2 regions of the Streptomyces nitrosporeus genome follow, and region 1 is predicted to be linked to the other one. Evidence: riboswitches for the same ligand, from Rfam matches in the RefSeq annotation. Region 1 holds a riboswitch; the other holds the start of a gene.
What was found. A riboswitch is a leader RNA that binds a small molecule or an ion and turns the genes downstream of it on or off. The one in region 1 is predicted to bind glycine.

Region 1 (9,832 bases):
TCCCGCTTGAACCGGGTCCAGGCGATGCGGCCCAGGGAGCGGCCCTCGATCTCCTTGCGCCCGGCGCCCTCCAGCACCGCTTCGGGCCGCGCATCTGCCCCGGTGGTCTCGATAGGTGCCGTCATTGCGCTGGAGACCCCTCTCGGCCGGCGGTTGGCCGGCCCGTGACCGCCGCTGTAGCGGCTCGTACAAACACATGGCACAGGTGGTGGTGCCACGGCGAACGGCCCCTGTTTGAAAGGGGCATGACTCGGGCAGGGACCACCTGCTGGGGGGAGTCTTCAGCGTGGGCGTGACCACCCGCCAGACCTGGCGGGGAATGTTTGCTCAAACGTGATGCTGTCTGCGGCATTCCGTTATCCGGACAACCGGTCTCGCCGAGCGGACGACTCGGCCGCTAGTCCCCGATACCGGACATGCGCCCCAACTCATCGCATGCAAGGAGGGATTGCCCTCCCGCACGCCTGCCGGGGAGGGCTCCGCGTGACGTTTCCTCAGTACGCGCGCGGCACCGGCGGGTAGCCGTAGCCGGGTGCGGAGGCGGGCGGCGGGCCCGCGGGGGCCGCGTGGGCCTCGCGGTCGTAGAAGGGCCGGGCGTTCGCACGCAGCCACATCGCGACCGGGTCGTACTCGTCGGACATGGAGACCGTGGAGACGGGCAGCCCGTCGGGGACGGCGCCCACGGACTGCCGCATCATCGCGCGGGCCGCGTCCACGGACGGGCGGCCCGTGTCGTAGAGGTCGAGGCCGATCGCGAGGTACGGGACGCCGAGCGCGGGCTGCACCCAGGCGCGGCGCAGCGAGCGGATCGCGGGGGTGCGGTGAGCGTTCTGCGACAGCAGGGCGTAGAACTGCGGGATCTCGACGGCCGGTTCGGAGACCCGCAGCGGGCCCGCGGGCATCCGTTCGAGGCCGGTGGCGATCCGGCGCAGGTCCAGCCAGGGGATGCCGACCCCGCCGCCGGGGGCGTGCGGGTTGAGCCAGATGCCCCAGCGGTCCGGGAAGAGCACGCGGGCGATGTCCCGGCCGGTGATCAGCTCGTGCGCCCTGCTCCAGCCGCTGGCCGAGAGTTCCTGGGCGGAGGTCACACAGGGGGCGTAGCCGAGGCCTTCGACCTGCATGTTGCCGTACTGGGCGTCCGGCGAGCCCGCCGTGCCGTGCCAGAGCAGCATCCACACCTGGCCGCCGGCCAAGGCCCGCAGCAGCGCCTCGTACGCGTCGAGCCGCCCGGGGGTCACTTGACGCAGCATGTGCTCGACCTGCCCGGCCGCCGCCGTGCCCGACGCACTCACCCTGGGTCCCGCCCCTCTTCGGTCCGTGTGCCGGGCCGTCCCGCCCGCGTCACGGTGCTGTGGTGTCGCTCCGGGCACACGGGGCGACCTCGTCATCAAACCAGCTTATGCGCCCCCTACGACACCTTCCCGGCGTCACGGCGGCGCGTCCTCGGCGCCGGCGGCGCGTCCTCAGTACTCCTCGCGCCGGTAGAACGGCCGCACCTTCCCCAGCATCCAGTCGCCGACGGGGTCCTGGGCCACGTCGAGCAGCACGAGGTTGACCGGCCAGGGCACCTGGACCCGGCCCAGGGCCCGGCCCAGGGCCTCCATCGGGACGCTCTGGCCCGCGCCGTCCCGGGCGGCGGACTCGACGCCCACGAAGAGGACGGGCTCGCCGCCCTCGATACTGGCCAGGGTCCGGCGGGCGGTGGAGACGACCCCGGTGGCGTGGAACTCGGCGGCCACCACCGAGAGGAAGTCGACGGGGTCCTCCTTCCAGTCCGGTTCGTACAGCCGCACCCGGCCGCCGCCGGCGGGCCCGTCCAGCGCGGTGCGCCCGGTGCGGCAGAGGTCGGCGACGGCGGCCGGCGGCAGCGGGAGGCCGACCGCGCCGCCCGGGTTGACCGCGATGCCGAGCTGCGGGGGCAGGCCCCGGGCGAACTCCCGGGCGGGGGCGACGGCGAAGGGCAGGCCGGGGGCCGTGCAGGCCAGGAACTGGGCCTCGGAGCTGAACACGGGGACGTACGCGGCACCGTCGAGCTCGACCGTCGGCAGGTCCAGGTCGGGGCTGTCGGGTCCGCCGCCGTTCGGCAGGGGGACCCAGACCGGGCTGCGGCCGAGCACCTCGACGAGCCGGCCGCCCGCGTCGGGTACGCCCACCGACGCGGCCAGTACCTCTTCGAGCTCGTTGGCCGGCCAGCCCTGCTGCGGATGCGCCTGCACCGGAATGTCCACGTCTTCCCAGTCCCTCTCTCGCCGAGCCGTGCGGCAGAAACCTTAGACGGAGGGGCGGCGGCGCGCCGCCGCCCCTCCGCCCGGCGGGACCGGTCCGGCGTACCGTCCGGATGCCGGACGGCCGGACGGACACCTTCCGGATGTGCGTCCGCGAAGTACATGTATGAGGAATGGATACGGGGCGCGGGCACACGGCCCCGCCCCGGGGCGTCCCGTCCTGGGGCGTCCCGTCCTGGGGCGTCCCGCCCCCGCCCCCCGCGCCTACCCCCCGGTGAAGGTGATCCGCTCGATCCTCCCCGCCGCCTCGCGGTCGAGCAGCACGGCCGAGGCGCAGCCCGGCAGCAGCAGTCCGCCTTCGGCGTCCCGCAGCAGCCGGCCGACGGCGCGCCGGTGCCGGGCGAAGGCGTATCCGGAGACGCCGCGCCCGCGCTCGCGCTGGCCCTCCCTGGCCACCGCGGGGGTGACGTCGAGCAGCACGAGGTGCAGGGCCCGGCCCCGGCGGACGGCGTCCCGTGCCAGCCAGCGGCGCACCCAGGACTGCGTACCGCAGTCGTGCACCACCACGGAGCCCCCCGAGCGCAGCGACCGCCGCAGCCCGAGGTAGTGCGCCGCCCGCACGAGGGGGCGGTAGAGGGCGTACGGGAGTAAGCGGGGCATCCGGGCCGCCCAGCGGTCCCGGGTGTCCTGGGAGTCGACGGCGCGTCCCTGGACCGCGCGCGTGATCAGGGTCGACTTCCCGCTGCCCGGCAGCCCCGAGACCACCACCACGTCACCGGGCGCGAAGACCAGCTCCGAAGGCCCGGGGCCGCCGCCCCGCAGGTCGCGCACCGCCCGGGCGGGCGCCCCGTCCAGGCTCTCGCGGGCGGGCGCGCCCGGCTGCGCGGGCATCGCGTCGTGTGCGGCCCCTGTGGCCGTCGCGTGTGGCCGCAACGTCATCGCCGTCCCCCTGCATTCGTCACCACACCTGGTCTGCCCAAGAAGTGTAAAGAAAAGGTAATGCGGCCGGGGCGCTCCGGACGGGACGCGGGCCGCACGTGTCGCCCGCCCCGGTCCGTCCGCCGCCCGCCCGGACGGCTCCGGCCCCACTCTCCCCCACGGCGTGCGATGATGACCCCGCCAATTGCATACCGGCCGTTTGAATCCGCGCGGGAGAGTCCCGGTCACCGTGTGCGCCGGGCGCCGAAGGAGCAAGTTCCTCCCTTGAATCTCTCAGGCCCCGTACCGCGTGGATGAGGCAGATCTGAAAAGCGGGCCGCCCTGCGGCTCCACCCAAGGTGCAAGCCGACCCCTTTCAGGGGCTTGCGGCGAACCTCTCAGGTTCCGATGACAGATGGGGAGGGACCGCCCTTTGCCGTCATGCCCTGGAGCCGTACCCATGAGCACCGACCCCCGCCCCGCCGCCCTCCCCGAAGGCGCCGCGCACCAGAGCCCTCTCCACGCGCTGCACCGTTCGCTGGGCGCGACCATGACCGACTTCGCCGGCTGGGACATGCCCCTGCGGTACGCCAGCGAGCGCGACGAGCACAACGCCGTACGCACCCGGGCCGGCCTCTTCGACCTCTCCCACATGGGTGAGATCACCGTCACCGGGCCGCAGGCCGCGGCCTTCCTGAACCACGCGCTGGTGGGCAACATCGCCACGGTCGCCGTCGGCCGGGCCCGCTACACGATGATCGTCGCGGAGGACGGCGGCATCCTGGACGACCTGATCGTCTACCGCCTGGGTGAGACCGAGTACATGGTCGTCGCCAACGCGGGCAACGCCCCGCTGGTCCTGGACACCCTCACCGGGCGCTCGGCCGGCTTCGACGCCGAGGTGCGTGACGACCGGGACGCCTACGCGCTGCTCGCCGTCCAGGGCCCCGCCTCCCCCGCCGTGCTGAAGGCCGTCACCGACGCCGATCTGGACAGCCTGAAGTACTACGCCGGCCTGCCGGGCACGGTCGCGGGGGTCCCCGCGCTCATCGCCCGTACCGGCTACACCGGCGAGGACGGCTTCGAGCTGTTCGTCGCCCCCGCGCACGCCGAGCGGCTGTGGCAGGCCCTCACCGAGGCGGGCGCCCCGCACGGCCTGGTCCCGTGCGGCCTCTCCTGCCGGGACACGCTGCGCCTGGAGGCGGGCATGCCGCTGTACGGCCATGAGCTGACCGCCGCCCTGACCCCGTTCGACGCCGGTCTCGGCCGGGTGGTGAAGTTCGAGAAGGAGGGCGACTTCACCGGCCGCGAGGCGCTGCGCGCGGCTGCCGCGCGTGCCGAGTCGGCCCCGCCCCGCAAGCTGGTCGGCCTGGTCGCCGAGGGCCGCCGGGTGCCGCGGGCCGGTTTCCCGGTCGTGGCCGAGGACGGCCGGGTGATCGGCGAGGTCACCTCGGGCGCCCCCTCCCCCACCCTGGGCAGGCCGATCGCCATGGCGTACGTCGACACCGCCTACGCGGCGCCCGGTACGGCCGGGGTCGCCGTGGACATCCGGGGCACGCACGAGCCCTACGAGGTCGTCGCGCTGCCTTTCTACAAGCGCGAGAAGTAACCGGCGGCGGCACCCCGGGCCGGTCCGCGCCCCGGGCGCGGCAGGCACCGGGCCCCGCCACGGCGGCCCGGACGCCCGGACGTGACGCAGTCCTGTCTCACGCCTCAAGACCACCGTTCACCAGCACTCCCCCGCGTACAGGAGAATTCAGACCATGAGCAACCCCCAGCAGCTGCGGTACAGCAAGGAGCACGAGTGGCTGTCGGCCGCCGAGGACGGCGTGGCCACCGTCGGTATCACCGAGTACGCGGCCAACGCGCTCGGTGACGTCGTCTACGCCCAGCTCCCGGCGGTCGGTGACACGGTGACCGCGGGTGAGACCTGCGGTGAGCTGGAGTCGACCAAGTCGGTCAGCGACCTGTACTCCCCGGTGACCGGCGAGGTGACCGCGGCCAACCAGGACGTCGTGGACGACCCGTCGCTGGTGAACTCCGCCCCCTTCGAGGGCGGCTGGCTGTTCAAGGTGCGCGTCACGGAGGAGCCGGACGACCTGCTCTCCGCCGACGGGTACACCGAGTTCTCCGGCAACTAAAGACCCCAAGGGACCACCTGATGTCGCTTCTCAACTCCTCCCTCCACGAGCTGGACCCGGACGTCGCCGCCGCCGTCGACGCCGAGCTCCACCGCCAGCAGTCCACCCTCGAGATGATCGCGTCGGAGAACTTCGCTCCGGCCGCCGTCATGGAGGCCCAGGGCTCCGTCCTCACCAACAAGTACGCCGAGGGCTACCCGGGCCGCCGCTACTACGGCGGCTGCGAGCACGTCGACGTGGTCGAGCAGATCGCGATCGACCGCATCAAGGCGCTCTTCGGCGCCGAGGCCGCGAACGTCCAGCCGCACTCCGGTGCGCAGGCGAACGCCGCCGCGATGTTCGCGCTGCTGAAGCCGGGCGACACGATCATGGGCCTCAACCTCGCCCACGGCGGTCACCTGACCCACGGCATGAAGATCAACTTCTCCGGCAAGCTGTACAACGTGGTCCCGTACCACGTCGACGACACCGGCGTCGTGGACATGGCCGAGGTCGAGCGCCTGGCCAAGGAGTCGAAGCCGCAGCTGATCGTGGCCGGCTGGTCGGCCTACCCGCGTCAGCTGGACTTCGCCGCCTTCCGCCGTATCGCGGACGAGGTCGGCGCGTACCTGATGGTGGACATGGCGCACTTCGCCGGCCTGGTGGCCGCGGGCCTGCACCCCAACCCGGTGCCGCACGCCCACGTCGTCACCACGACCACGCACAAGACCCTGGGCGGTCCGCGCGGTGGTGTCATCCTGTCGACGCAGGAGCTCGCCAAGAAGATCAACTCCGCGGTCTTCCCCGGTCAGCAGGGCGGCCCGCTGGAGCACGTGATCGCGGCCAAGGCGGTCTCGTTCAAGGTCGCGGCGACCGAGGAGTTCAAGGAGCGCCAGCAGCGCACCCTGGACGGCGCCCGCATCCTCGCCGAGCGCCTGGTGCAGCCGGACGTCACCGAGGCGGGTGTCTCCGTGCTGTCCGGCGGCACGGACGTGCACCTGGTCCTGGTCGACCTGCGCGACTCGGAGCTGGACGGCCAGCAGGCCGAGGACCGGCTCCACGAGATCGGCATCACGGTCAACCGCAACGCCGTCCCGAACGACCCGCGCCCGCCGATGGTCACCTCGGGCCTGCGCATCGGTACGCCGGCGCTGGCCACCCGCGGCTTCGGCGCGGAGGAGTTCACCGAGGTCGCGGAGATCATCGCCGCCGCCCTCAAGCCGTCCTACGACGCCGGGGCCCTGAAGGCCCGGGTGACGGCGCTGGCCGAGAAGTTCCCGCTGTACCCCGGCCTGAAGTAGGCCCCGGCCGGAACCAGGCCCTTCGGCCCGGTTCCGGGCGGTTCGCACGACCGGTGGGGGCACCGCGCACACTGAACAGTGGGCACGGTGCCCCCGCCCCTTGCCCCCGCACGGCCGGCCCGGGAGACCCCCGGCGCGGCCCGCGGCACCACCCCGGCCCGGACACCCCCGGTGCCCGGCCCGCACCACCCGGCGGACAACGGCGTCCACCAACCCTTTAGGAGTCCCCCCGTGGCCATCTCGGTCTTCGACCTCTTCTCGGTCGGCATCGGCCCGTCCAGCTCCCACACCGTCGGCCCGATGCGCGCGGCGCGCATGTTCGCCCGCCGCCTCAAGAACGAGGGCCTGCTGGCCCACACCGCTTCCGTACGCGCGGAGCTGTACGGCTCGCTCGGCGCGACGGGCCACGGCCACGGCACCCCGAAGGCGGTCCTGCTCGGCCTGGAGGGCGCCTCGCCCCGCACGGTCGACGTGGAGGGCGCCGACGCCCGCGTCGAGGCGATCCGGGCCTCGGGGCGCCTCGCCCTGCTCGGCATGCACGAGATCGCCTTCGACGCCGACGAGCAACTGGTCCTGCACCGCCGCACGGCACTCCCGTACCACGCCAACGGCATGACCCTGTGGGCGTACGACCGCGAGGGCGCGCCGCTCCTGGAGAAGACCTACTACTCGGTGGGCGGCGGTTTCGTCGTGGACGAGGACGCGGTCGAGGGCGAGAACCCGATCGTCCCGGACGACACGGTGCTGCGGCACCCCTTCCGCACCGGCGACGAGCTGCTGCGGCGGGCGCGCGAGACGGGCCTGTCGATCTCCTCCCTGATGCTGGAGAACGAGAAGGCCTGGCGGACCGAGGAGGAGATCCGCGCGGGCCTCCTGGAGATCTGGCGCGTCATGCAGGCCTGCGTGGCCCGCGGCATGTCCCGCGAGGGCATCCTGCCGGGCGGCCTCAAGGTCCGCCGCCGCGCCGCGAACTCGGCCCGCCAGCTGCGTGCGGAGGGCGACCCCCAGACCCACGCGATGGAGTGGATCACCCTCTACGCGATGGCCGTCAACGAGGAGAACGCGGCGGGCGGCCGGGTGGTGACCGCGCCGACGAACGGCGCGGCCGGCATCATCCCGGCGGTGCTGCACTACTACATGAACTTCGCGGCGGGCGGCTGCACGGAGGCGGAGAAGGACGACGGCGTCGTCCGCTTCCTGCTGGCCGCCGGTGCCATCGGCATGCTCTTCAAGGAGAACGCCTCCATCTCCGGCGCCGAGGTCGGCTGCCAGGGCGAGGTCGGCTCGGCCTGCTCGATGGCGGCGGGCGCGCTGGCCGAGGTCCTGGGCGGCTCCCCGGAGCAGGTGGAGAACGCCGCCGAGATCGGTATGGAGCACAACCTCGGCCTGACCTGCGACCCGGTGGGGGGCCTGGTCCAGATCCCCTGCATCGAGCGCAACGGCATGGCGGCGGTGAAGGCGGTCACGGCCGCCAGGATGGCGCTGCGGGGCGACGGCAGCCACATGGTCTCCCTCGACAAGGTCATCAAGACCATGAAGGAGACGGGCGCGGACATGTCCGTGAAGTACAAGGAGACGGCCCGGGGCGGGCTCGCGGTGAACATCATCGAGTGCTGAGGTCCGGGTGCCGGGCCCGCCGTGGCGGCACCCGCCCGCAGGCACCCGCCCGCAGGCACCCGCCCGCAGGCTCCCGCCCGCTCGGCCGAGCACACCGGTCACCGCGAACCCGGTCGTGCCGGCCACGAAGGCGCTCGCGCCGCGGACGGCCGGGGCCCGGATCCCCCGCGTCCCGGCGGGGGCGGGGAGCCGCCCCCCGTGTCCGGTCCCCGTCCCCCGTGCCCGGCCCCCGTCCCCGTTTCTCCGCAGGGCGGCTCCTGCGCGTCATGCGCCGTCGTCCCGGCGCCCGTGCGGGGCAGCGCACCAGGGCGGCCCGCGGGTTGCCGCGGCCGGCCGGCCCGCGTCGCGGGGTACCGCGCGGGACGGTGCCCGGCGGGCCGCTCCTCAGATCGCGGTGGCCCCGCCGTCCACCGGAACGGCGGAGCCGGTCACGAAGGAGGCGCGGTCACTGCACAGCCACAGCGCGGCCTCGGCCACCTCGGAGGGCGCCGCCATCCGCTTCTGCACGGTGTCGGCGAGGAACCGCTCCTCCAGTTCCGCGTGCCGGCTCAGCACCCCTTCCATCATCTCGGTGCGGGTGGCCCCCACGATCAGCGCGTTGACCCGGATCCCGGCGGTGCCGTAGTCGGCCGCCGCCGCCCTGGTCAGGCCGAGCACGGCGTGCTTGGCCGCCACGTACGCGGCGCCGGCCCCGGTGGCGCGGGTGGCGGCCACGCTGGCGGTGTTGACGATGGATCCCCCCGATGTGCCGCGCAGCATCACGGCTATCTGGTGGCGCATGCAGTTCCACACGCCCCCCACGTTCACGTCCATGGTCTGCCGGAAGACCTGGTCGTCGATCTCGTGCATCGGGACGCCCGCGGTGGCGTAACCGGCGTTGTTGAGGGCGCAGTCCAGCCCGCCGTACGTCTCGACGGCGGCTTCGACCGCCTCCCGCATCCGGCCGGAGTCCGTCACGTCGCCCTCGACGGCCAGCGCCCGGCCTCCGGAGTCCTCGATCCTGCCCGCCAGCGCGCGCAGCCGCTCGCCGCGGCGCGCGACCAGGACGAGCGCCGCCCCCGCGTCGGCGAAGACATGGGCGGCGGCTTCCCCGATACCGCTCGACGCCCCGGTGATCATGGCCACTCGGCCGGACAGCGCTCTCTGTTCGCTCATGGCTCTTCTCCCGGATTCTCGGAGGGTGTTCAGGTTCGAGAGTGTCGCACCGGCGGCCGGCTCCGGGGCGGGCGCACGGCCGCCCCGGACGGTGCCGTGCCCGTCCCGGCGCACCGGGACGCGCCGGCGGGGCCTTGGGGCTGTCCGGTCCCGGTCGAGCGGGACGGCCGCCGCGTCTTCGGAGCGGCGGTGGCCGCACGGTCCGGGTCCGGCGGCTGACGTCCTCTCACACCGAAGGGCGGTCCCGCCCGCGGATCCGCGGCGGGACCGCCCGGGGCGGCGGCGCCGGTCAGGCGGTGCGGGCCCGGCGGTGGGCGCGGATGATGTCCGCGTACCGGTGTCCGCTCGTCTTCACGGTCCGCTTCTGCGTCGCGTAGTCCACGTGGACGAGGCCGAAGCGCTTGTCGTAGCCGTAGGCCCACTCGAAGTTGTCGAGCAGGGACCAGGCGTAGTACCCGGCGAGGGGGACGCCCTTGCGGACGGCGCGGGCGCAGGC
Region 2 (9,832 bases), 4.5 Mb from region 1:
GGCCGGCCGTTCAGCGGCCGGGGAAGCCGACCGGCCAGTTGTGCACCGGCTCGCCCGTCTGCGTGAGTTCGGCGTAGCGCCTGGTGGTGGCGGCCAGCGCGCTCTCCCGTCCGAGACCGGCCTCCAGGGCCCGGTGGTAGGTGTCGGCCTGCCAGGAGGCGCCGTTGACCCTGCGCCGGCAGCGCTCCTCGATGATCCCGAGATAGAGGTCGCGGTCCGCGGGCTCGATGTTCCAGGCGTCCAGCCCGGCGGCGGCGAGCGGCAGCAGTTCGTCCCGCACCAGCTTGACGGCGGGCACCTTGGCCACGCCGCCCGAGCGGCCCGGGCGGGGCCACAGCAGCTCGGCCTCGATGCCGTGGCGGCACGCGGTGTCGAAGTTCCGGGCGGCGGTCTCGAACGGCAGCCGGGTCCATACCGGGCGGGACTCGTCGGCGAGCGCGCGCACCAGGCCGTAGTAGAAGGCGGCGTTGGCGATCACATCGGCGACGGACGGCCCGGCCGGCAGTACCCGGTTCTCGACGCGGAGGTGGGGGACGCCGTCGGCGATCCCGTAGACCGGACGGTTCCACCGGTAGATGGTCCCGTTGTGCAGGACCAGTTCGGCCAGGCTCGGCACCCCGCCCTCGTCCAGCACCCGCAGCGGGTCCTCCTCCTCGCAGATCGGCAGGATCGGCGGGAAGAAGCGCAGGTTCTCCTCGAAGAGTTCGTACGCCGATCCCACCCACCGCTCCCCGAACCAGGTCCGCGGCCGCACCCCCTGGTTCCTCAGTTCGGGCGGCCGCACGTCGGTGGACTGCTGGAACAGCGGCGGCCTGGACTCCCGCCAGAGCTCCTTGCCGAACAAAAAGGGCGAGTTGGCTCCGAGGGCGATCTGGACGGAGGCGATCGCCTGGGCGGCGTTCCAGACGTCGGCGAACCGCTCCGGGGTGGTCTGGAGGTGCAACTGCACCGAGGTACAGGCGGATTCGGGGGCGATGGACTCCGAAGTGGCGACCAGGTGCTCGACACCGTCGATATCCAGGACGAAATCCTCGCCGCGGGCTGCCGCCATTTGCTCGTTCAGAAGCATGTAACGGTCCACGTCCGACAGGTTCGCCGAGACGACGTCGTGGCTGCCGAGCGTCGGAAGGATGCCGATCATCACGATGCCCGCGTCGACCTCGGCGGCTTTGCGGTCGGCATATGCGAGACCGGTCCGGAGCTCCTCGGCGAGCTGATCGAATACCCGGCCGCTCATCCGGTGAGGAAGGATATTCACTTCCAGGTTGAACATCCCCAGTTCCGTCTGGAAATCTCTGCTGGCGATGCGTCGGAGCACCTCGGCATTCCGCATCCGCGGCATGCCGTCCGAACCCACGAGATTCAGCTCGATCTCCAGCCCCATGAGATTCCTGGGCCGGTCGAACCTCCTGTCCGCCAGAAGCCGCTCCAACCCCTCCAGACACCGGGCCAGCTTCTCGCGGTACTCCTGCCGACCGGACAGGTCGAAGACGCCCGCCACGACCTTCTCGCCCATCGAAGGGTCCCTCCTCGGGTGGACGGCTCGCGGCACAGGCCGCTCGTATCACGGTCGATAATGCCCCGAGGAAGTGATCCGTAACGCCTCCACTGCCCACGGGTACCCAGTAGTCTGGTGAACGGAGCCCCAGGCACATTCCAACGGCATGCCGCATAAGGGTGTGCGATAGCGGGTACAGGGCAATCGCCAGCGGGTTTCAGCCTACCGCCGCCCGGGGAAAACACCTGGCGAAGGCCCCGCAGGGCGTGGCGAACCGCTATGAATGCCGCAATTCAGAGGCTCGAAACCGCCTTGCAGGCAATATGCGGGACAGGTAGTCGAAACACCGTGTGAACACTTGTCGTATAAACTCTGCGCACGAGGCAGAGAGTTGACGCACCGGCTCGTCTTCCGCCACCGGCCCTCCTCTGGCCCCGCACGCCGACAGCGCCGTCTGCACCCGCCCACGCATCACCGTGTCTCCGAAGTGAGAGGCGACCCACTATGCCGCTGCATATCTCCCCGGCTCCCGCGCCCGCACTGCGCAGCGTTCTCACGGCACTCGGTTCTCCTGCCGCAGTCCGCGAGGCCCACACCCCCGCCCTCCGGTCCGTCCAGGGACCGCTGAGCCCGGAACTCCCGCTTCCTGTCCACGTGCTGGACCGCATCGCGTCCACCGGCCCGGCACCGTCCACCCGTCTCGCCGGGTGGCGGTTCTTGATCCGGGGCGGCGGGCGCGCGGTGGCCGCCGCGGACACCGTGCTCACCGCCGACGGCTGGGCCTTCTCCCATTTCTTCGAGGGGCCCTATCTCGCCTCGACCGAACTCGCCCTCAGGCAGGCCGAGTCGGTCACGACCCCGTACCAGGCCCGGCTGCTGTCGGTGCCGGAGCTCTACATGCTCACGCTGTGGCTGCACGAGGACACCGAGGACGACGCCGCGGGAGGCACGCTCGCCCCGACCGACGTACTGGTACCGCTGGCGCCCGCCCCGCCGGGCATCACGGCACACCTCCCGCATCCGGTCGCCGCGCTGCTGCCCGTCATGACGCTGCGCATCACCCCGTCGGCCACACTGCCGGGGCTGCTGGCGTCCCCGGCGCTGAAGCAGGCGTCCTCCCGCACCACTTCCGTCGGCTGACCCCGCCGGGAGCACCGAGGACGGCGCAGGCCCCGTGACCGCCACGGTCACGGGGCCTGCGCCGTTCGTGGCGCGGGAGCGGCCGCCGGCCGCGTGGGCCATGCGGACTAGCCCGCCCAGGCCACCTGGAACCACCCGAAGAGGCAGCACAGTTGCCGTGAACCGCCCGGCCGGGTGACACGTCTTCGAAGGAGGGCGGAAGCTGGGGCGAAATCGCTGCGGAAAGGCGTCCGTGGGGCAACACTGGTGACGGACCGACTTGATACGGGGGCTGTCGTGCACCCACCGCCACCCCGCAGGACAACCGACTCGACGCAGCGAAAGAACCCGCCCATGTGCCAGCACCAGCCCCCCTGCCCGACCGCGGACTCCAGCGACCGGGAAGCCGCCCGCCTCGTGGCGCACCACCCGGAGCAGGGCTGGAGCCTGCTGTGCAACGGCGTTCTCCTCTTCGAGGACACCGGTGAGCTGCTGCCGAACGGGCAGATCATCGCCCCGCACCGGCCGTCGCGGACGGGCCACGTGGCGAAAGCGGCCTGAAGAGACAGCAGAAGCGCCCGGCCGCCGCGAAGAACACCAGGCTTACGGGGAACACCGGGGCCGGTGCCGAGACATCGTCTCCGCACCGGCCCCGACGCGTGTTCCGGGAGCGTTCCCTACCGGTCGTACTCGTCCAGCGGAGGGCAGGAGCAGACCAGGTTGCGGTCCCCGAAGGCACCGTCGATGCGGCGGACCGGCGGCCAGTACTTGTCCGCCGGGGTGACACCGGCCGGGAAGACCGCTTCGGTGCGGCTGTACGCGTGCTCCCAGTCGCCGCCGAGCGCGGCAGCCGTGTGCGGGGCGTTGCGCAGCGGGTTGTCGTCCGCGCTCCAGGCGCCGGAGGCGACCTTCTCGATCTCGCCGCGGATGGCGATCATCGTGTCGCAGAACCGGTCGAGTTCGGTGAGGTCCTCGCTCTCGGTCGGCTCGATCATCAGCGTGCCGGCCACCGGGAACGACATCGTGGGCGAGTGGAAGCCGTAGTCGATCAGCCGCTTGGCGACGTCGTCGATGCTGACCCCGGTCGCCTTGGAGAGCGGCCGCAGGTCGACGATGCACTCGTGTGCGACCAGGTCACCCGGGCCGGTGTACAGGATCGGGAAGTGCGGTTCCAGTCGCTTGGCGATGTAGTTGGCCGCGAGCACGGCCACCTGCGTCGCGCGCTTCAGCCCCTCCCCGCCCATGAGGCGGACGTACGCCCAGGAGATCGGCAGGATGCCTGCCGACCCCCACGGCGCGGCGGAGATGGGGCCGACCCCGGTCCCGGGGCCCGCGGCGGGCTGCAGCGGATGGTTCGGCAGGTACGGCGCCAGGTGCGCGCGTACGCCGACGGGGCCGACACCCGGACCGCCTCCGCCGTGCGGGATGCAGAAGGTCTTGTGCAGGTTCAGGTGCGAGACGTCCCCGCCGAACTTGCCGGGCTTCGCAAGGCCGACCAGCGCGTTGAGGTTGGCGCCGTCCACGTACACCTGGCCGCCCGCGTCGTGCACCTCGCCGCAGATGTCGGCGACGTGCTCCTCGAAGACGCCGTGGGTGGAGGGGTAGGTGATCATCAGGACGGCGAGTTCGTCGCGGTGCTTCAGGATCTTGGCGCGCAGGTCCTCGATGTCGACCTCGCCGTCGTCGGCGGTCTTGACCACGACGACCTTCATGCCCGCCATCACGGCGCTCGCGGCGTTGGTGCCGTGCGCGGAGGACGGGATGAGGCAGACGGTACGGCCCTCGTCACCGTTGGCCCGGTGGTAGGCGCGTACGGCCAGGAGCCCGGCGAACTCACCCTGGGAGCCGGCGTTCGGCTGGAGGGAGACGGCGTCGTAACCGGTGACCTCGGCCAGCCGCTCCTCGAGCTCACGGATGAGGGTGAGGAAGCCCTGGGCCTGCTCGGCCGGTGCGAAGGGGTGCAGCGCGCCGAACTCCGGCCAGGTGATCGGCTCCATCTCGGCGGTCGCGTTGAGCTTCATGGTGCAGGAGCCCAGCGGGATCATGCCGCGGTCCAGCGCGTAGTCCCGGTCGGCGAGCCGGCGGAGGTAGCGGAGCATCGCGGTCTCGGAGCGGTGCTGGTGGAAGACCGGGTGGGTGAGGACCTGGTCGGTGCGCAGCAGGCCGCCGGGCAGGGCCTCGGCGGTCCCGGCGTCCAGCGCCTCGATGTCGCCGTCCGCGCCGAAGGCGGCCCAGACCGCGGCCACATGGGCGCGGGTGGTGGTCTCGTCGCAGGCCACCGAGACGTGGTCGGCGTCCACGAGACGCAGGTTGACCCCGCGCTCGCGCGCCGCGGAGACCACGCCGGAGGCGGCACCCGGCACCCGGACGGTCACCGTGTCGAAGAACGAGTCGTGCACGACGTCGGCGCCCGCGGCCCGCAGCCCCCCGGCCAGGATCGCGGCGAACCGGTGGGTCCGCCGGGCGATCGTCCGCAGACCGTCGGGGCCGTGGTAGACGGCGTACATCCCGGCCATGACGGCGAGCAGTACCTGCGCGGTGCAGATGTTGCTGGTGGCCTTCTCGCGGCGGATGTGCTGCTCGCGGGTCTGCAGGGCCAGGCGGTAGGCCTTGTCGCCGTCGGCGTCGACGGAGACGCCGACGAGGCGCCCGGGCAGGCTCCGGGCGAACTTCTCACGGACGGCCATGAAACCGGCGTGCGGGCCGCCGAAGCCCATCGGCACCCCGAAGCGCTGGGTGGTGCCGACGGCGATGTCCGCGCCGAGCTCACCGGGCGAGGTCAGCAGGGTCAGGGCCAGCAGGTCGGCGGCGACGGTGACGATCGCGCCCAGTTCGTGCGCCTGCTCGATGACGGGCCGCAGGTCACGCACGGCACCCGAGGCGCCCGGGTACTGGAGGAGCACGCCGAAGACCCCGCGTCCGGCGGCCTCGGCGGGGATGCCGTCGGCCAGGTCCGCGACGACCACCTCGACGCCGGTCGGTTCGGCGCGCGTACGGATCACCGCGACGGTCTGCGGCAGGGTGTCCGCGTCGACCAGGAACACGCCGTCCTTGACCTTGCCCACGCGCCGTGCCAGCGCCATGGCCTCGGCGGCGGCCGTGCCCTCGTCCAGGAGCGAGGCGCCGGAGGTGGGCAGTCCGGTGAGGTCGGCCACCATCGTCTGGAAGTTCAGCAGGGCCTCCAGGCGGCCCTGGGAGATCTCCGGCTGGTAGGGCGTGTACGCCGTGTACCAGGCGGGGTTCTCCATGACGTTGCGCAGGATGACCGGCGGGGTGAACGTGCCGTAGTAGCCGAGCCCGATCATCGGGGTCAGCACCTGGTTGCGGTCGGCGAGCTGCCGGAGCTCCGCCAGGACCTCGGCCTCGGTGCGCGCCCGGGGGAGGTCCAGTGCCTCGGCGCTCCTGATCACGTCGGGCACCGCGGCCGCGGTGAGTTCGTCGAGGGAGCCGTAACCGACCTGTGCGAGCATTTTCGCCTGGGCCCCGGCATCCGGCCCGATGTGGCGCTGCTCGAAGGGGATGCCCTGCTCCAGCTGGGAGAGCGGAGTGCGACGGGGGGTCATGAAGGAGGCCTCCTGGTCTGTCACGACCTGCGAGGGGCAGCACGGCGTAGCTGCCCGAACGGCCTCCCCCTCTGTCATCTCGACCTGAGAGCTTCACCGGCCCGCCTCGCGGCGTGCCGGCTTTCACCGTCGGTGAGGCCGGGTCCGTCCCGCCACATGTCCGTGCCGGTCCTGGTCCCGCCCTGCTTTCCAGAGTGGCTTCGTCCGTGCGGTACGGGGGCCTGAGAGATTCCGGGGAGGAGTTGCTCCTTCGGCGCCTCCGATGCTGTCTCGGAGGGCTCTCCCGCACGGGGTCGGCAGCCGCCTCCAGCCTACCAGCGGGCCGGCCCGGGCCGTTCCGAGTGGCTGAAGCCCCGGATCTGGCCTTTCGTAGTCCTGTGGAGCAGTAGCGACCACCCTGATGCCCCGTGACCAGTGGGAGGTCCCGTGCAGAGCGACATCGATCCGCGCAGTCTGATCGGCCGCAAGGCCTTCGACCGCACCGGAGCCAAGATCGGGACGGTGGACGAGGTCTATCTCGACGACGCCACCGGCGTCCCCGAGTGGGCGGCCGTGCGGACGGGGCTCTTCACCAGGGACGCGTTCGTGCCGCTGGATCCGAGCGAGTTCGCCGACGGCCGGCTGAAGGTCCCCTTCGACCGTGCCCTGATCAAGGACGCGCCCGATTTCGGGGTGGGCCGCCACCTCTCCCCCGAACAGGAACTGCAGCTCTACCGCCACTACGGGCTGGACGTGGCCCCCGCCGAGGGCACGGCCCCCGACCGGGACTTCGGCAAGCTGGCCGGCCACGAGGAGTAGTCGACCGGATCGCGCACCAGCGGCAGCGGATCGGCCGGCCGCAGCTCCGGGTCGTCCGTCCTGAACGTCCGCACCCGGCCCGGGGCCGAACCCGGTTCCTCGAACCGCACGGTGACCCGCCCGACCCCGCTGCCCTGCACCCACCCGTGCCCGAGCGTCTCGTGCCGTACGTCCTGCCCGGCGGACCACCGCCGGGCGGACGGCTGCCCGGCGTCCTCCGGGGCGGCCAGCACCGCCTGCGCGGCCCCGGACTCCTCCGGCTTCGGCCCGTCCGTCTCCGGCCTCTCCGTCTCGGGCCTGTCCGTCCCCCGCCCGTCCGTCCCCGGCCCGGCGGCCCCGCTCCCGGCCTCCTCGGCCGCGGACGGCACCGCGTCGCCCTGCCGCGCCTCGGCCGCCTGCGCGAAGAGGTCCTCCTGTGTGAAATCCGCGAGTCCCGTGACCCCCACCCCGAGCAGCCGTACGCCGCCGGTGGTGTCGACGGCCTCCAGGAGCCTCGCCGCGGCCTCCCTGACGACCCCGGGATCGTCGGTGGGGCCGCGCAGCGTCTCGGACCTGGTCAGCGTCGAGAAGTCGTAACGGCGCACCTTCAGCACCACCGTCCGTCCGGAGCGTCCCGCGTCCCGGAGCCGCCGCACACACCGGTCGGCGAGCCGCTCCACCTCCGCCCGCACCCGGACGCGGTCGTGCAGGTCCACGTCGAAGGTGTCCTCCACCGACACGGACTTGGCGTCACGCTCGGCCACGACGGGCCGGTCGTCGTGGCCGAGGGCCATGCGGTACAGCGCGGCCCCGTGCGCCTTGCCCAGCAGGCGTACGAGTTCCGCCTCCCCCGCCTCGGCGAGATCGTGCACCACCGTCATCCCGGCGCGTCTGAGATGGTCACCCGTGGCGGGGCCCACCCCCGGCAGTGTGCGGACGGACATGGGTGCGAGCAGTTCGCGTTCGGTGCCCGGTTCGATGAGCAGGAGCCCGTCGGGCTTGGCCTTCTCGGAGGCGATCTTGGCGAGCATCTTGGAACCCGCGAGCCCGACGGACCCGCTGAGTCCGGTGGCCGCCGTGATGACCAGGCGCAGCTGCTCGCCGACCGCACGGGCGGAACGGGAGTCGTCGGCGAGGCCGCCCGCCTCCAGGTCGACGAACGCCTCGTCCAGGCTGAGCGGCTCGACCAGCGGGGAGAGCCGCCCGAGCAGTTCCATCACGGTCTCGCTCACCGCCCGGTAGAGCGGGAAGCGCGGAACCAGGTACGCGGCGTTGGGGGCCAGCCGTCTCGCCTGGGACATGGGCATCGCGGAGTGCACGCCGAACCGCCGGGCCTCGTACGACGCGGTCGCGACCACCCCGCGGGCCCCCAGCCCGCCCACCACCACCGGTTTGCCTCGCAGGCTGGGCTTCGCCGCCTGCTCCGCGGAGGCGTAGAAGGCGTCCATGTCCAGATGCAGGATCGTGGGTGCTGCTCTCACACCCCCGATGCTGCCTCACGCCACTGACAACCGGTGGCCCGGCGGGCCTTCGGAGGTCAGCCCGCCCGGTTGCGCCGCCGTGCCAGTTCGTCGGCGGGGTTGTGGCCGACGAGCGTCTCGCCCGTGTCGACCCGCTCGCCGTGCAGCTGCGACAGCGCCGCGTCCACGTCCCGCCAGACGACACCGACGGCGATCCCGAAGACTCCCTGACCGCCCTGGAGGAGGTCGACGACCTCGTCGGGCGAGGAGCACTCGTAGACCGTCGCCCCGTCGCTCATGAGGGTCATCCGCTCCAGATCGGTGAATCCGCGGGCCCTCAGGTGCTGGACCGTGGTGCGGATGTTCTGCAGAGCGACACCTGTGTCCAGGAACCGCTTGACGATCTTGAGGAGGACCACGTCCCGGAAACTGTAGAGACGCTGGGTCCCCGATCCGTACGCCGGCCGCACACTCGGTTCCACCAGCCCCGTACGCGCCCAGTAGTCGAGCTGCCGGTAGGTGATCCCCGCCGCCGCGCACGCCGTCGGCCCTCGATAGCCGATGCCGTCCGCGGGTGCCGCACCGTCCGCCGCTGCCACCACCGCCGGCGTGACCGGCTGCATGATGGTTTGGTCGGCCGTACTGCTGTGCTGCCGGTACAACCCGCCCGCAGCCGTACCGTCGCCGCTGCTTCTCACGCCGACCTCCGTCCTTGACCTGCCATGTCGAAGGTAGGCAGTCGCCCGGGGTGCGTCAACGATCGCCACACTCGGCACGCCGAGTGATAATCACCCTGAGGGTGGTTTCCGGACACCGATTACGGGGAACGGCTTGCCGGATGCGCTGGCGCTTCTCCGGAACAGCGGTCACTGGCTGTTGGTACCGAAGTCCTCCGGCGAGATCTGGTCGAGGAATTCGCGGAACTTCTCCACCTCGTCCTCCTGCTCGTCGGGGATGGCGATGCCCGCGTCGTCCAGCACACCGTCACTGCCGTAGATCGGCGTGCCGGTGCGCAGGGCGAGCGCTATGGCGTCGGACGGCCGTGCGCTCACCTCGACCCCGCCGGCGAAGACCAGCTCCGCGTAGAAGACCCCTTCCTTGAGGTCCGTGATGCGGACCTCGGTGAGCTCCTGGCCGAGGGCCTCGAGCACATCCTTGAAGAGATCGTGGGTCAGCGGCCTGGCCGGAGCCATGCCCTGCTGGGCGAAGGCGATCGCGGTCGCTTCCCCAGGGCCGATCCAGATCGGGAGGTACCGGTCGCCTCCCACTTCACGCAGGAGCACGATCGGCTGGTTGGAGGGCATTTCCACCCGGACACCCACAACGTCGAGCTCGTTCACACAGCAACCCTAGGACGTGCCCGGCATGTTTGGATAGTCGGGCCCCGCCTGCTCTCAGTGGAACCGGACCTTCAG

Region 2: another riboswitch for glycine. It lies ahead of gcvP (aminomethyl-transferring glycine dehydrogenase); the one in region 1 lies ahead of gcvT (glycine cleavage system aminomethyltransferase GcvT).

The regions. Positions count from the first base shown of each region.
Region 1 is NZ_CP023702.1:2,196,127-2,205,958, forward strand. It holds gene CP967_RS09455 (ABC transporter permease) at 1-125, opposite strand, end outside; gene CP967_RS09460 (enhanced serine sensitivity protein SseB C-terminal domain-containing protein) at 495-1,250, opposite strand; gene CP967_RS09465 (enhanced serine sensitivity protein SseB) at 1,464-2,228, opposite strand; gene CP967_RS09470 (AAA family ATPase) at 2,490-3,164, opposite strand; glycine riboswitch at 3,365-3,462, shown strand; gene gcvT (glycine cleavage system aminomethyltransferase GcvT) at 3,604-4,752, shown strand; gene gcvH (glycine cleavage system protein GcvH) at 4,907-5,284, shown strand; gene glyA (serine hydroxymethyltransferase) at 5,305-6,564, shown strand; gene CP967_RS09490 (L-serine ammonia-lyase) at 6,796-8,181, shown strand; gene CP967_RS09495 (SDR family NAD(P)-dependent oxidoreductase) at 8,566-9,336, opposite strand; gene CP967_RS09500 (GH1 family beta-glucosidase) at 9,626-9,832, opposite strand, start outside.
Region 2 is NZ_CP023702.1:6,689,128-6,698,959, reverse strand. It holds gene CP967_RS29645 (glutamate-cysteine ligase family protein) at 11-1,516, opposite strand; gene CP967_RS29640 (hypothetical protein) at 2,003-2,638, shown strand; gene CP967_RS29635 (DUF5999 family protein) at 2,972-3,178, shown strand; gene gcvP (aminomethyl-transferring glycine dehydrogenase) at 3,295-6,180, opposite strand; glycine riboswitch at 6,380-6,476, opposite strand; gene CP967_RS29625 (PRC-barrel domain-containing protein) at 6,607-6,978, shown strand; gene CP967_RS29620 (DNA polymerase IV) at 6,900-8,438, opposite strand; gene CP967_RS29615 (MerR family transcriptional regulator) at 8,495-9,115, opposite strand; gene CP967_RS29610 (bifunctional nuclease family protein) at 9,284-9,757, opposite strand; gene ftsR (transcriptional regulator FtsR) at 9,812-9,832, opposite strand, start outside.